3 regions of the Pseudomonas urmiensis genome follow, and region 1 is predicted to be linked to each of the others. Evidence: riboswitches for the same ligand, from Rfam matches in the RefSeq annotation. Region 1 holds a riboswitch; each other region holds the start of a gene.
What was found. Region 1 has a riboswitch for cobalamin ahead of HU737_RS10410 (CbtB domain-containing protein). Riboswitches for the same ligand answer to the same signal wherever they lie in the genome.
Positions count from the first base shown of each region.

Region 2: linked by a shared signal. The riboswitch ahead of cobO (cob(I)yrinic acid a,c-diamide adenosyltransferase) and the one ahead of HU737_RS10410 (CbtB domain-containing protein) in region 1 are both predicted to bind cobalamin.
Region 3: linked by a shared signal. The riboswitch ahead of HU737_RS08175 (ABC transporter substrate-binding protein) and the one ahead of HU737_RS10410 (CbtB domain-containing protein) in region 1 are both predicted to bind cobalamin.

Region 1 covers NZ_JABWRE020000001.1:2,358,189-2,362,134, reverse strand. The annotation lists gene cobM (precorrin-4 C(11)-methyltransferase) at 1-644, opposite strand, end outside; gene HU737_RS10420 (cobalamin biosynthesis protein) at 675-1,067, opposite strand; gene HU737_RS10415 (CbtA family protein) at 1,085-1,774, opposite strand; gene HU737_RS10410 (CbtB domain-containing protein) at 1,785-1,970, opposite strand; cobalamin riboswitch at 2,070-2,294, opposite strand; cobalamin riboswitch at 2,471-2,670, shown strand; gene cobW (cobalamin biosynthesis protein CobW) at 2,771-3,838, shown strand; gene cobN (cobaltochelatase subunit CobN) at 3,842-3,946, shown strand, end outside.
Region 2 covers NZ_JABWRE020000001.1:3,547,589-3,551,534, forward strand. The annotation lists gene HU737_RS16000 (cobyrinic acid a,c-diamide synthase CobB) at 1-540, opposite strand, end outside; gene cobO (cob(I)yrinic acid a,c-diamide adenosyltransferase) at 537-1,148, opposite strand; cobalamin riboswitch at 1,271-1,477, opposite strand; gene HU737_RS16010 (hypothetical protein) at 1,630-2,208, shown strand; gene HU737_RS16015 (dicarboxylate/amino acid:cation symporter) at 2,249-3,559, opposite strand; gene HU737_RS16020 (tartrate dehydrogenase) at 3,641-3,946, opposite strand, start outside.
Region 3 covers NZ_JABWRE020000001.1:1,847,149-1,851,094, reverse strand. The annotation lists gene HU737_RS08185 (TonB-dependent receptor) at 1-206, shown strand, start outside; gene HU737_RS08180 (acetyltransferase domain-containing protein) at 410-1,576, shown strand; cobalamin riboswitch at 1,604-1,804, shown strand; gene HU737_RS08175 (ABC transporter substrate-binding protein) at 1,932-2,945, shown strand; gene HU737_RS08170 (FecCD family ABC transporter permease) at 2,942-3,946, shown strand, end outside.

The DNA.
Region 1 (3,946 bases):
AAGTCCTTGGCCGAGGCGCGTTCGACGATGTCCTGCAACGTGCCCTGGACCCAGTCCTGATCTGGCCAGGAGGCCCGATGAATCACGGCAATCGGGCAGTCGGGGCCATAGTGCGGCAGCAGCTCGGCGACGATCCGTGGCAAGTGCTTGACGCCCAGGTGAATGGCCAAGGTGCTGCCGTGCCGGGCCAGGTCCGCCAGTTGCTCGCCAGCGGGCATCGGTGAGCGGTCGCCGTAGCGGGTGAGGATCACGGTCTGGGCGACCCCGGGCAAGGTCAGTTCGCAGCCAAGCAGGGCGGCGCTGGCGGCGGTGGCGGTGACGCCCGGGATGATCTGGTAGTCGATGCCCAGCTCGCGCAGGCAGCGGATCTGCTCGCCAATGGCCCCATACAGACTTGGATCGCCGCTGTGCACGCGGGCCACATCCTGGCCTTTGGCATGGGCTGTACGGATGGCGCTGATGATCTGCTCCAAGTGCAGCTCGGCGCTGTTGATCAGTGTTGCGGCGCGGTGGCCTTCGAGCACGGCGGCCGGTACCAAGGAGCCGGCGTAGATGATCACCGGGCACTGGCGGATCAGGCGCTGGCCTTTGACCGTGATCAGTTCCGGGTCGCCGGGGCCGGCGCCGATGAAGTAGACCGTCATGGAAAATCCTTGCAGATGAAATAGGCGCGATTATCGGCCACTGGCGAAGGCGAGGGTAGCGCCGCCGAGAATCTGCCGGGCAAGTACCAGTCGCGCAGCGCCATGGGCCTGGGCAGCCAGGGCCAGGGCGCTACTTTCGGCAACGCCCCAGCAGCCGCTGTGGGTGAAGGCTGCAGCGGAACGATGGGACAGTTGCGCTTCGAAGCGTTGCAGCTGCACGGGGGTGAACACCCGCAAAGGCAGCGCGAGTTGCCTGGCCAAGTCAGCCAGGCCAGCCTCGTCGGCTTTCAGCTCGATGCTGGCGATGCCCTGCACTGCACTCAGCGGCAGTTGCAGCTGTGCCAGGCCTAGGCGCAGCAGGGTTTCAAGGTTCTGCCGCGAGCAGCCCTGGCGACAGCCAAAGCCGGCATACAGCACCGGCAGGGCAGTGGCGCTAGGCATCAGGCCTGGCGGGAGCGGCGGAACAACCAGGCGCTGAGCAGGCCCAGGGCCACCCAGAACGCTGCGTTGGTCAGCCAGGAGGCGATCTTGAACTGGGTTTCCAGCGCCTCAGGGGCGAGGCTTTGATGAACCTCTGGCTGCGGCGCGCCGATCACGTGTGGCACCACCAACAGCAGCACACCCACCAGTTTGAGCAGCCAGTGCTGGGCGAACACGATCAGCGCCAGGCCCGTGGCAGTGGCGGCGGCAGTGCCAATCCACCAGGCCTGGCGCTGGCCAAGATCGGCCGCAGCGGTGCCCGGCAACTCAGGTGGCAGGCCCAGGGTCGGCGCCAGGCAGAACACCGCGAAACCGGCCAGGCCCCACAATGCGCCGGTGCTCACCCGATTGGGTTCGCGCAGGCTATACAGCGCGGCCAGAATCAGCGCGAATCCGACCGCGACCACCAGGTTGCCGCCCGTGGTCGACAGCACGCGCTGCCAGCCATCCTCAGGCGCCCAGGCTTCGGCGCTATGTTCATGAGGTGCGTGCGCTTCGCCGGCATGCTCATGCTGCTCGGCAGGTGCTGCGGTTTCGAAGGTTTCCGCTTGAAGAATCAGCGGGCTGACCCACACGCTTTGCAGCAGGGTCAGCAACAGGGCTGCAAGCAGGCCGCTGAAGCCGGCGGTACGGGCAATGCGCTTGATCATGCGAGGCTACTCAGTGGCAAGGAAAGGCGGCGCTGTGGCGGGTGTCGTGGGCAGCGTTGTGCACCGCTTCGATGTGCGAGAAACCGGCAAAGTAGATCAGGCACAGGCCGAGCAGGCTGGCGCCGGCGGCGATGATCACGCGCTGGCTGAGGCTGATGGGGGTGGCGATACTGTGCTTGGCGCTGGTGATGGGCATGACGCTTTCCTCTGCTTGTTATAGGCAACGGGCAAGCGCGGCAGCCCCGGACGTGATTCGTCCAGGGACATGCGACAGCGCCCGCCCACCGCGGGGTGTTCATTGCTACGTAGGCAGGCCGGTCTCCGGGCTTGCGAGGTGGAGCAGGGCTCCAGCAGAGGCGTCACCTTCCCATGCCAGACAACTCGGCACAGTGGTCAAGACGCTTCCTCGCTTACCGTTGCGGGGGCAGCACCGGCCTTGTCGTGGGCATGGATGAAGAGCCTACGACGCACCGGTTTCCCGTTTCACCCCCGTGGGGGCACCTGAACGCAAGGCGTTAGCAAACCACACCTGAGCTTCAGGCTACAAGCTGTAAGCGATGCGATGGCTGGCAAAGTCGGCTGTTTTTTGGTGTATTGAAGGACGACTGGATGTCGTTTGTTCTGGCCTCATCGCGGGGCAAGCCCGCTCCCACGGGATCTAGGTGCGTATCTACTTGCAGCTTATAGCCGTGATGCGTAGCCTTGCCGCTTCGAGGTTCTGCGCCTGTAGGCGCAGCTAAGACGGGAACGCGGTACAAGCCGCGGCTGCCCCCGCAACTGTAAGCACTGAACAGGATCGACACAGCCACTGCGCCCCGGCGCGGGAAGGCGTCATCCAACCGGCCTGGCGCCGGAGCGGTGCGAGCCAGGAGACCTGCCTCGTAGCGATTTCGACTTTTAATCCGGGCGGGGTGATCCGGTGGCGAACGAGCCTGGCCAATCGGCCTGAGGCTTTCGTCCTGCATGCCCGCGCCATCCTGCCAAGGGCATCGAGACATGAAAACACTGGCCAAGCTTCCCGTCACCATCGTCACCGGCTTCCTCGGCTCGGGCAAGACTACCTTGCTGCGGCACATGCTCGACAACGCCCAAGGCCGGCGCATTGCCGTTATCGTCAACGAATTCGGCGAGCTGGGCATCGACGGCGAGATTCTCAAGCAATGCAGCATTGGCTGCACCGAAGAAGAAGCCAGCGGCCGCGTCTACGAGCTGGCCAACGGCTGCCTGTGCTGCACTGTGCAGGAGGAGTTCTTCCCGGTGATGCGCGAGCTGGTGGCGCGCCGTGGCGACCTTGACCACATTCTCATCGAAACCAGCGGTCTGGCCCTGCCCAAGCCATTGGTGCAAGCCTTCCAGTGGCCAGAAATCCGCAACGCCTGCACGGTCGACGCGGTGATCACGGTGGTCGACAGCCCGGCCGTCGCGGCTGGCACCTTCGCCGCCTACCCAGACCAGGTGGATGCCCAGCGCAAGCTCGACCCCAACCTGGACCACGAATCACCACTGCATGAACTGTTCGCCGACCAGTTGGCCAGCGCCGACCTGGTAGTGCTGAACAAGGCCGACCTGATCGACGCCGAAGGCTTGGCCAAGGTTCGCGCCGAGGTCGCCGAGGAGTTGCCAGCGGCCGTCAAAGTGATCGAGGCGAGCAGTGGTCGTCTGCCACTTGAGGTGCTGTTGGGCGTGGGGGCAGAGTCTGAAGCGCACATCGATGGGCGTCGTACTCACCACGATTCGCACCACGACGACGGCGATCATGACGATCACGACCACGATGCCTTCGATTCCATCTCCATCGACTTGCCCGAGGCTGACGAAAGCCTGCTGCTCGACGCCCTGACCCAACTGGTGGTCGAGTTCGGCATCCTGCGCGCCAAGGGCTTCGCGGCGATCCCCGGCAAGCCGATGCGCCTGCTGATCCAAGGTGTCGGCACCCGTTTCGACAAACACTTCGACCGCGCCTGGCGTGCCGATGAACTGCGCATCACCCGCCTGGTGCTGATTGGCCAGGATTTGCACGCCGCTGAGCTCGAAGCGCGCCTGCGCCAGGCCCTGGGCGCCTGACCCATGCACTTGCTGCGGACCCAGCCCGGCGGCTTCGTGCCGGACGACAGCATCGCCGACCTCGGCCAGACCCCGGCCGAGCTGGTGATTCTCTGCAGCGGTGATTCG
Region 2 (3,946 bases), 1.2 Mb from region 1:
GCCGCGCTCACGAGACAGCCCGCCATACCAGCGCAGGCCTTCAGTAAGGCTGCCTTCGAGCAACTGGGCGTGCCGCAGGCTGCCGACTCGGTTGGCCAGCACCCCGGCAAACGGCAAGTCCGCCTGGTAACGCGCCAGCCCCAGCGCCAGCGCACCAAAGGTCTGGGCCATGGCCGTGCCGTCGATCACGGCCAGCACCGGCACACCGAAATGGCGCGCCAGGTCGGCGCTCGATGGGGTACCGTCGAACAGCCCCATGACGCCTTCGATCAGGATCAGATCAGCATCGGCCGCAGCTTCCCAGAGCAGGCGGCGACTTTCCTCGGCGCCGATCATCCACAGGTCCAGCTGGTACACCGGGGCACCACTGGCGCGTTCGAGAATCATCGGGTCGAGAAAGTCAGGCCCGCACTTGAACACCCGGACCTTACGCCCAAGGTTACGGTGCAGGCGTGCCAGGGCAGCGGTGACCGTGGTCTTGCCCTGGCCGGAAGCCGGTGCCGCGATCAGCACCGCCGGACAATGCCGGGTTTGGCTCATAGTTCCACGCCCTTCTGCGCCCGGATGCCGGCCTGGAAGGCGTGCTTGAGCATGCTCATCTCAGTGACGGTGTCAGCCAGCTCGATCATCTCCGGCTTGGCCGCACGCCCGGTGACGATGACGTGCTGCATGGGCGGACGGGCCTGGATGTCGGTCAGTACCTGATCGAGGTCGAGGTAGCCGTGCTTGAGGGCGATATTCAGCTCGTCGAGCACGACGAATTGAATCGATGGGTCTTGCAGCAATTGGCGCGAGACCGCCCAGGCGGCTTCGGCGGCGGCGATATCGCGCTGGCGGTCCTGGGTTTCCCAGGTAAAGCCCTCGCCCATCACGTGGTAGCGCACGTGCTCGGGGAAGCGGCGGAAGAACAGCTCCTCGCCGGTGCTGTTACGGCCCTTGATGAACTGCACCACGCCGCATTGCATGCCATGGCCCAAGGCCCGGGCCAGCATGCCGAAGGCCGAGCTGCTCTTGCCCTTGCCATTGCCGGTCAGCACCAGCAACAGGCCACATTCGTTGGGGGAATTGGCGATACGCTCGTCGATGATCGCCTTCTTGCGCTGCATGCGCGCCAGGTGGCGTTCGTCACGTTCGGGGGTTTCGCTCATCAGGGTTCTCCGCTGGCTGGCGACGCACGCAAGGGCGCGGCGACAGATCGATAGGCAGGCAAACGGAGAACACGCAGGCGCCGTGACCCACGCCACAGGCAACCGCGCATCACCCTCCGTGATGCCATTGGCAGTAACAGGCCGGTCTCCGGGCTCGTGAGCGAAGCGCGGGCTTCTGCGCCGCGCGCCTTCCCGGGTCATTCAACCCAGTGGCCATGCGCGACCTTGACTCACCTACCGTTGCGGGGGCAGCGCCGGAATACCACCGGCTTCCCAGTTTCACCCCGCCAGACCGCAGCCTGCAGGGCACCTGAAACACGCCGCGAAGGTTAGAGGGTTGCACCGGGAGCGTCAATGAAACAAGGCCGATTTGGCCTGGATCAATGGCCGATCCGGCAGCTTGTGCCAGACTGCCAGCAGTGATATCACATAGCCATTAACCTCAGCTGAACGCGACCAATAACGATAAGGAGAGCGCAGCATGCAAGGTCTGATCATCAACAACCCGCGCCTGGAGTTCCTGCGCCCGGCACTGGAGCGCTGGGTCGACTGCATCGACCGCTTCAATCAGGTCCAGGGCGACAATGAGGCGCCTTACTGGCATGGCGCGGCGGCCAACGTCGGCATGCTGGCTGCGGCGGCCTGGCAGGCTGAACTGGTGGCGCTGGAGCAGTACCAGAGCAAGAAGCAGCGTGATGAGGGCGAGCGTGAGGGGCGCTGTGATCTGTCCATCAGCAATGCTGAGGAGTCGATTCATTTGCGTGCCAGCCAGCGTTGGCCGCGGATTGCCCGGCTGGATTTGAACGCGGCGCTGCAGGAGGCGACGGCGCTGGCCAAGCCCATTGCCTACCCCAGTCAGCTCAAGGCCGGCGCGCTGTTCATCAGCCCGTGGAAGGCAGGACAGCATGCCAGCCCCGAGGAGCTGCAGGACCTGGTGGATGATCTGCAAAAGCACACGGCGTGTGTGCTGGCGTGGTATTTCCCGTATGCCTATCGCAAGTTGCATAACGAGCTGGGGCAGTATTTTCCGGGGGTGGCGTTGATTGTGAAGCAGGGTTGAAGAATCGGGGCTGCATTGCAGCCCCTGGCAGCGGCCCCCCTTACACCGATCGCTCAGGCAAAAGAACGGTGCCAGCAGCAGACTCCTGCTGCTTCACCGACACCTCCCCCTCCATCGCCTCGCGCAACTTGTCCTTATCCAGCGCACCTACCCACTTGGCAATCGCCAGCGTCCCGACCCCGTTGCCAATGGTATTGGTAATCGCCCGCGCCTCGGACATGAACCGGTCCACGCCCAACAGCAAGACCATCCCAGCCACCGGGATCGTGCCCAGCGAAGCCAGGGTCGCTGCGAGGATAATGAACCCCGACCCCGTCACCCCAGCCGAGCCCTTGGAGGTAAACATCAACACCGCCAGCACGATCAGCTGATCGCTGAAGCTCAGCGGCGTGTTGGTCGCCTGGGCAATGAAAATCGCCGCGATGGTGTAGTAGATCGCCTGGCCGTCGGGGTTGAAGGTCAGCCCCGAGGGAATGATCATCCCTGCCACCGGCTTGGACACTCCGGCCTTTTCCATCTTGGCGATCATCTGCGGCAGTACCGATTCAGACGAGCTGGTGCCGAGCACGGTGAACAGCTCCTCTTTGATGAAGCGCAGGAACTTCCACAAGCTGAAGCCAGCCCAGCGGCAGATCGGCCCGAGGATCACCACCACGAAGGCAAAGCAGGTCAGGTACACGCAGGCCATCAGCTTGCCCAGCGAGAACAGCGACTCGAAACCGTACTTGCCGATGGTGAAGGCAATCGCGCCGAATGCCCCGATCGGGGCCAGGCGCATGACCATGTTGACCACCACGAACATGCCGCGCATCAAGCTGTCGAGGTTGTCGACGAACAGCTGCGCCTTCGGACCGGCCTTGGCCAGGGCCACCCCAAGCAGAATGGAGAACAACAGGATCTGCAGGATATTGCCCTTGGCAAAGGCATCGACCACGGTGTCGGGGATGATCCCCAGAACAAAGTCGAGGAACGAGCTGTGCTTGGCAGCGGCGGTGTAGCTGGCGATGCTACCGCTATCCAGGCTCGCCGGGTCGATGTTCATGCCTGCGCCCGGCTGGAACACCTGTACTACCACCAGGCCGATCACCAGCGCCAGGGTCGACACCACCTCGAAGTAGATCAGCGCGCGAAAGCCCACCCGCCCCAGCTCTTTCATGTTTTCCATGCGGGCGATGCCGGTGACCACGGTGAGGAAGATCACCGGTGCCAGGAGCATCTTGATCAGTTTGATGAAGGCATCGCCAATCGGCTTGAGCGCCTCGCCGGTCTGCGGCCAGAGCACGCCGACGATGGCACCGATGATGACGGCGAGCAGGACTTGCACGTACAGCTTGCTGAGCATGCGTTTCATTATTTGGCCCTGATTGTTGTTTTTGTTCAGGAGTGCCTTGGGGCCTGGCGGTTACCGGCCCCGCAGCGCAAGTCGCGCGAATCAGCGGCGGATCAGCGCCAGCACCGCATCGGTGACCTCACGGGTAGTGGCCTTGCCGCCCAGGTCCGGGGTGTGCAGGCCGCTCTCGGTCACCGCTTCGATGGCAGACATCAATTCAGCCGCCGCCGCCGTTTCGCCCAGGTGCTCGAGCATCATCACCGCCGTCCAGAAGGTGGCGATGGGGTTGGCCACGCCTTTGCCGGTGATATCGAAGGCCGAACCGTGGATCGGCTCGAACATCGAGGGGAAATCGCGGCTTGGATTGAGGTTGGCGGTTGGCGCGATACCCAGGCTGCCGGACAGCGC
Region 3 (3,946 bases), 510 kb from region 1:
ATGCCGACACGGCCAATAGCAAGCGCATCCCGGGGTATACCGTGGTCGATGCCAATCTGGGCTGGCAGGTGCTGCCGGATGTGCGCCTGGGGCTGCAGCTGAACAACCTGCTCAACCGCGATTATGTGGTGTCGGCGTACAGTGGCGAGCAGTGGTTGCTGGGGGCGCCGCGCTCGTACTTTGCGACGGTGGATTACAGCTTTTGATCGATTGAGGCAGTGCTGACGTCATCGCGGGCAAGCCCGCTCCTACAGAGGGTGCCGTTGGCCCTGTAGGAGCAGGCTTGCCCGCGATAGCGCCTGTCGCATCTCACCAACACCAGACCCGCACAAAAATCCTATCACTCTCAAACCAAATAGTTATAAGATAACGTTTCATTTGATATCCATTCCTGCCTGCGACCCCTCCCATGACAAGCGCCAGCGCCACCCCCACCCTGCTCACCCAGCGCCTGCAAAGCATCGATGCCCTGCGCGGCCTGGTAATCGTGTTCATGCTCCTGGATCACGTGCGTGAAACCTTCTTCCTGCATCGCCAGGTCAGCGACCCCATGGCCATCGACGCCACCGACCCGTCGCTGTTCTTCAGCCGGACCTTGGCTCACCTGTGCGCGCCGGTGTTCGTCCTGCTGACCGGTCTTTCCGCCTGGCTGTATGGCGAAAAATACCAGGGCCGGGGCGATGTCTCGGCGTTCCTGTTCAAGCGTGGGCTGTTCCTGGTGGTGCTGGAGTTCACCCTGGTCAACTTCGCCTGGACCTTCCAGCTGCCACCCAGCGTGATCTACATGCAGGTGATCTGGGCCATTGGCGTGAGCATGATCGCCCTGTCGCTGCTGGTCTGGCTGCCACGCCCTGCCCTGATCGCCCTGGGCGCGGCGATCGTCGCCGGGCACAACCTGCTCGACGGCCTGCACTTCGCGCCAGGGTCGTGGATGCATGTGCCGTGGGCGATCCTGCATGACCGCGGCTGGCTGGAGTTCTCTGACAGCCTGCGCCTGCGCACCTCGTACCCGGTTCTGCCGTGGATCGGGGTAATCGCCCTCGGCTATGGCCTGGGCCCATGGTTCACCCGCGCCAGCGATGCTGGCGAGCGTCAGCACCGGTTGTTGCTGGTCGGTGCGTTGGCCCTGCTGGGCTTTCTCGTGCTGCGCATGCTCAACGGCTATGGCGAAGCGCCGTGGAGCAGCTACCCGACGCTGACGCAAACGCTGATGAGCTTCTTCAACATCACCAAGTACCCACCGTCGCTGTTGTTCCTGACCCTGACCCTGGGCGCCGGCCTGCTGCTGTTGCGTGGTTTCGAGCGCGCCGGGCAGGCACGCTGGATCAGTGTCCTGGCGGTGTTCGGCGCCGCACCGATGTTCTTCTACCTGCTGCACCTGTACGTGCTCAAGCTGCTGTACCTGGCCAGCGTGGCCCTGTTTGGCCTGAACCACGGCGATTACTTCGGCTTCGACAGCATCGGCGCGGTGTGGCTGGCAGCGCTGCTGCTGGCGGTCTCGCTGTACTTGCCAGTGCGCTGGTTCGCCCGGCTCAAGGCGCGCCGGCGCGACATCGCCTGGCTCAAGTACCTGTGAAAAGCGTTTCACCCGGCGGCCTGATGGTCTACCATGCCGCCCGCCGGTTTCCACCACGGAAATAATAGGGAATCCCCGGCCTGCCCTCATGCAGGCCAACTGGAACTGCCCCCGCAACTGTAGGTGCCGAGCCCGCTCCATCGATGCCACTGGATCCGCTGATCCGGGAAGGCTGGAGCCGGGCGCAGACGCACCAGTCAGGAGACCTGCCGGCCTACATATTCCAACCGGCGGGGTGTCCGGGATGGTCATCTCCACCCTTGCCAGGGTGTGGCCTGTTGCCTTGCGCAACGGGCTCGGCGATGCCTGTCCGTGCGTTCATTCCGTGAACTGTTCGATAGGAGATCGCCCCATCATGCTGCCTCGTTTCGCCGCCCTGCTCGCCGGCCTGAGTCTGACCGGCCTGGCCCAAGCCGCCGCCACCCACTACCCGTTGACGGTCGACAACTGTGGCGCACCGCAGACCTTTGCCCAGGCCCCCGAGCGTGCCGTGACCATCGGCCAGGCGGGCACCGAGATGCTCTACGCATTGGGCTTGGGCGAAAAATTGGCCGGCACTTCGCTGTGGTTCAACAATGTCCTGCCTGAGTACAAAGCGCAGAACGACAAGGTCGAGCGCCTGGCTGACAACGACCCAAGCTTCGAGGCCGTGGTCGGCAAGCGCCCGCAACTGGTGGCGGTACAATTCGAGTGGATGGTCGGCGCCCAGGGCGTGGTCGGCACCCGTGAGCAATTTGCCGAGCTGAACATTCCCACCTACCTGTTGCCCTCCGATTGCGAAGGCAAGGACAACCTGGTCGGCGCCGACGGCACCCGCCTGCAACCGTTCCAGATCGACAGCATCTACAAGAGCGTCAGCCAGCTGGCCGAGATCTTCGACGTGCAAGCGCGCGGCAGCGCACTGAATGCCGAACTCAAGGCGCGCCTGGACAACGCCAAGCAGCAGTTGGCCGGCAAGGACCTGTCGCACACCTCGGCGCTGTTCTGGTTCTCCAGTGCCGACCTGGATATCGACCCGTACGTCGCCGGTCGCCAAGGCGTGGCCGACTTCATGCTGCAAACCCTGGGTGTGCGCAATGTGGTCGAGTCCACCGAAGAGTGGCCCACGGTCGGCTGGGAAACCCTGGCCAAGGCCAACCCGACCTGGCTGATCATCGCGCGCATGGACCGTCGCCGCTTCCCAGCCGATGACTACCAGAAAAAACTGGAGTTCTTGCGCAACGACCCGGTCACGCAGAACATGGATGCGGTCAAGCAAGGGCGGATCGTCGTTCTCGACGCCGACGCCATGCAGGCCGGTATTCGCCTGTTCCGTGGCCTGGAAACCCTGTCTAGCGCCTTCGCCTCCGGTAAAGCCGCGCAACCATGATCCGCCTGCTGCCCTACACCGCCCTGGCCCTGGCCGCGCTGGTCGCGGCCCTGTTGGCGGGCATCGCCATCGGTGAGACGCCATTGTCGCCAAGCGTGGTCTATCAGGTGCTGGCCAACCAGTTGTGGAGCGCCGGCTACCCGGTCGACCCGATCGATGCCGGCATCATCTGGAACTATCGCCTCACCCGCACCCTGGTCGCCGCGGCGTGCGGCGCCGGGCTGGCAACCTGCGGGGTGATCCTCCAGGCATTGCTGCGCAACCCGCTGGCCGAACCCTATTTGCTGGGTCTGTCGGCCGGGGCCTCGACCGGCGCGGTGGCAGTCGGCCTGCTCGGTCTGGGCGGTGCGGCGCTGACGATGTCCGGTGGCGCCTTTATCGGCGCCCTCGCCGCCTTTGGCCTGGTCTTGCTGCTGTCGCGTGCCAGTGGCCCCACTAGCAGCAACGCCCAGGTGATTCTTGCCGGTATCGCAGGCTCGCAGCTGTTCAGCGCGCTGACGGCATTTCTCATTACCAAGTCGGCAACCGCTGAACAGGCGCGGGGCATTCTGTTCTGGCTGCTGGGCAACTTAAGCGGTGTGCGCTGGCCTTCGGTGTGGCTGGCGTTGCCAGTCGCCCTGCTGGGGCTGGCGGTGTGCTTGTGGCATCGGCGCGCCTTGGACGCGTTCACCTTCGGCGCCGACTCGGCTGCCTCGCTGGGCGTCCCGGTCCGGCGCACGCAATTGCTGCTGATCAGCTGCGCAGCACTGGTGACCGCAGTGATGGTGTCGATCGTCGGCGCCATCGGCTTTGTCGGGCTGGTCATCCCGCATGCCCTGCGCCTGCTGCTTGGCCCCGGGCATAGCCGCCTGCTGCCAGCCAGTGCCCTGGGCGGGGCGCTGTTTCTGATCAGCGCCGATATCCTTTCGCGCACGCTGATCAGCGGCCAGGTGATCCCGGTGGGCGTGGTCACGGCGCTGATTGGCGCGCCGGTGTTCGCGTTGATTCTGGTCAGCCGCAGG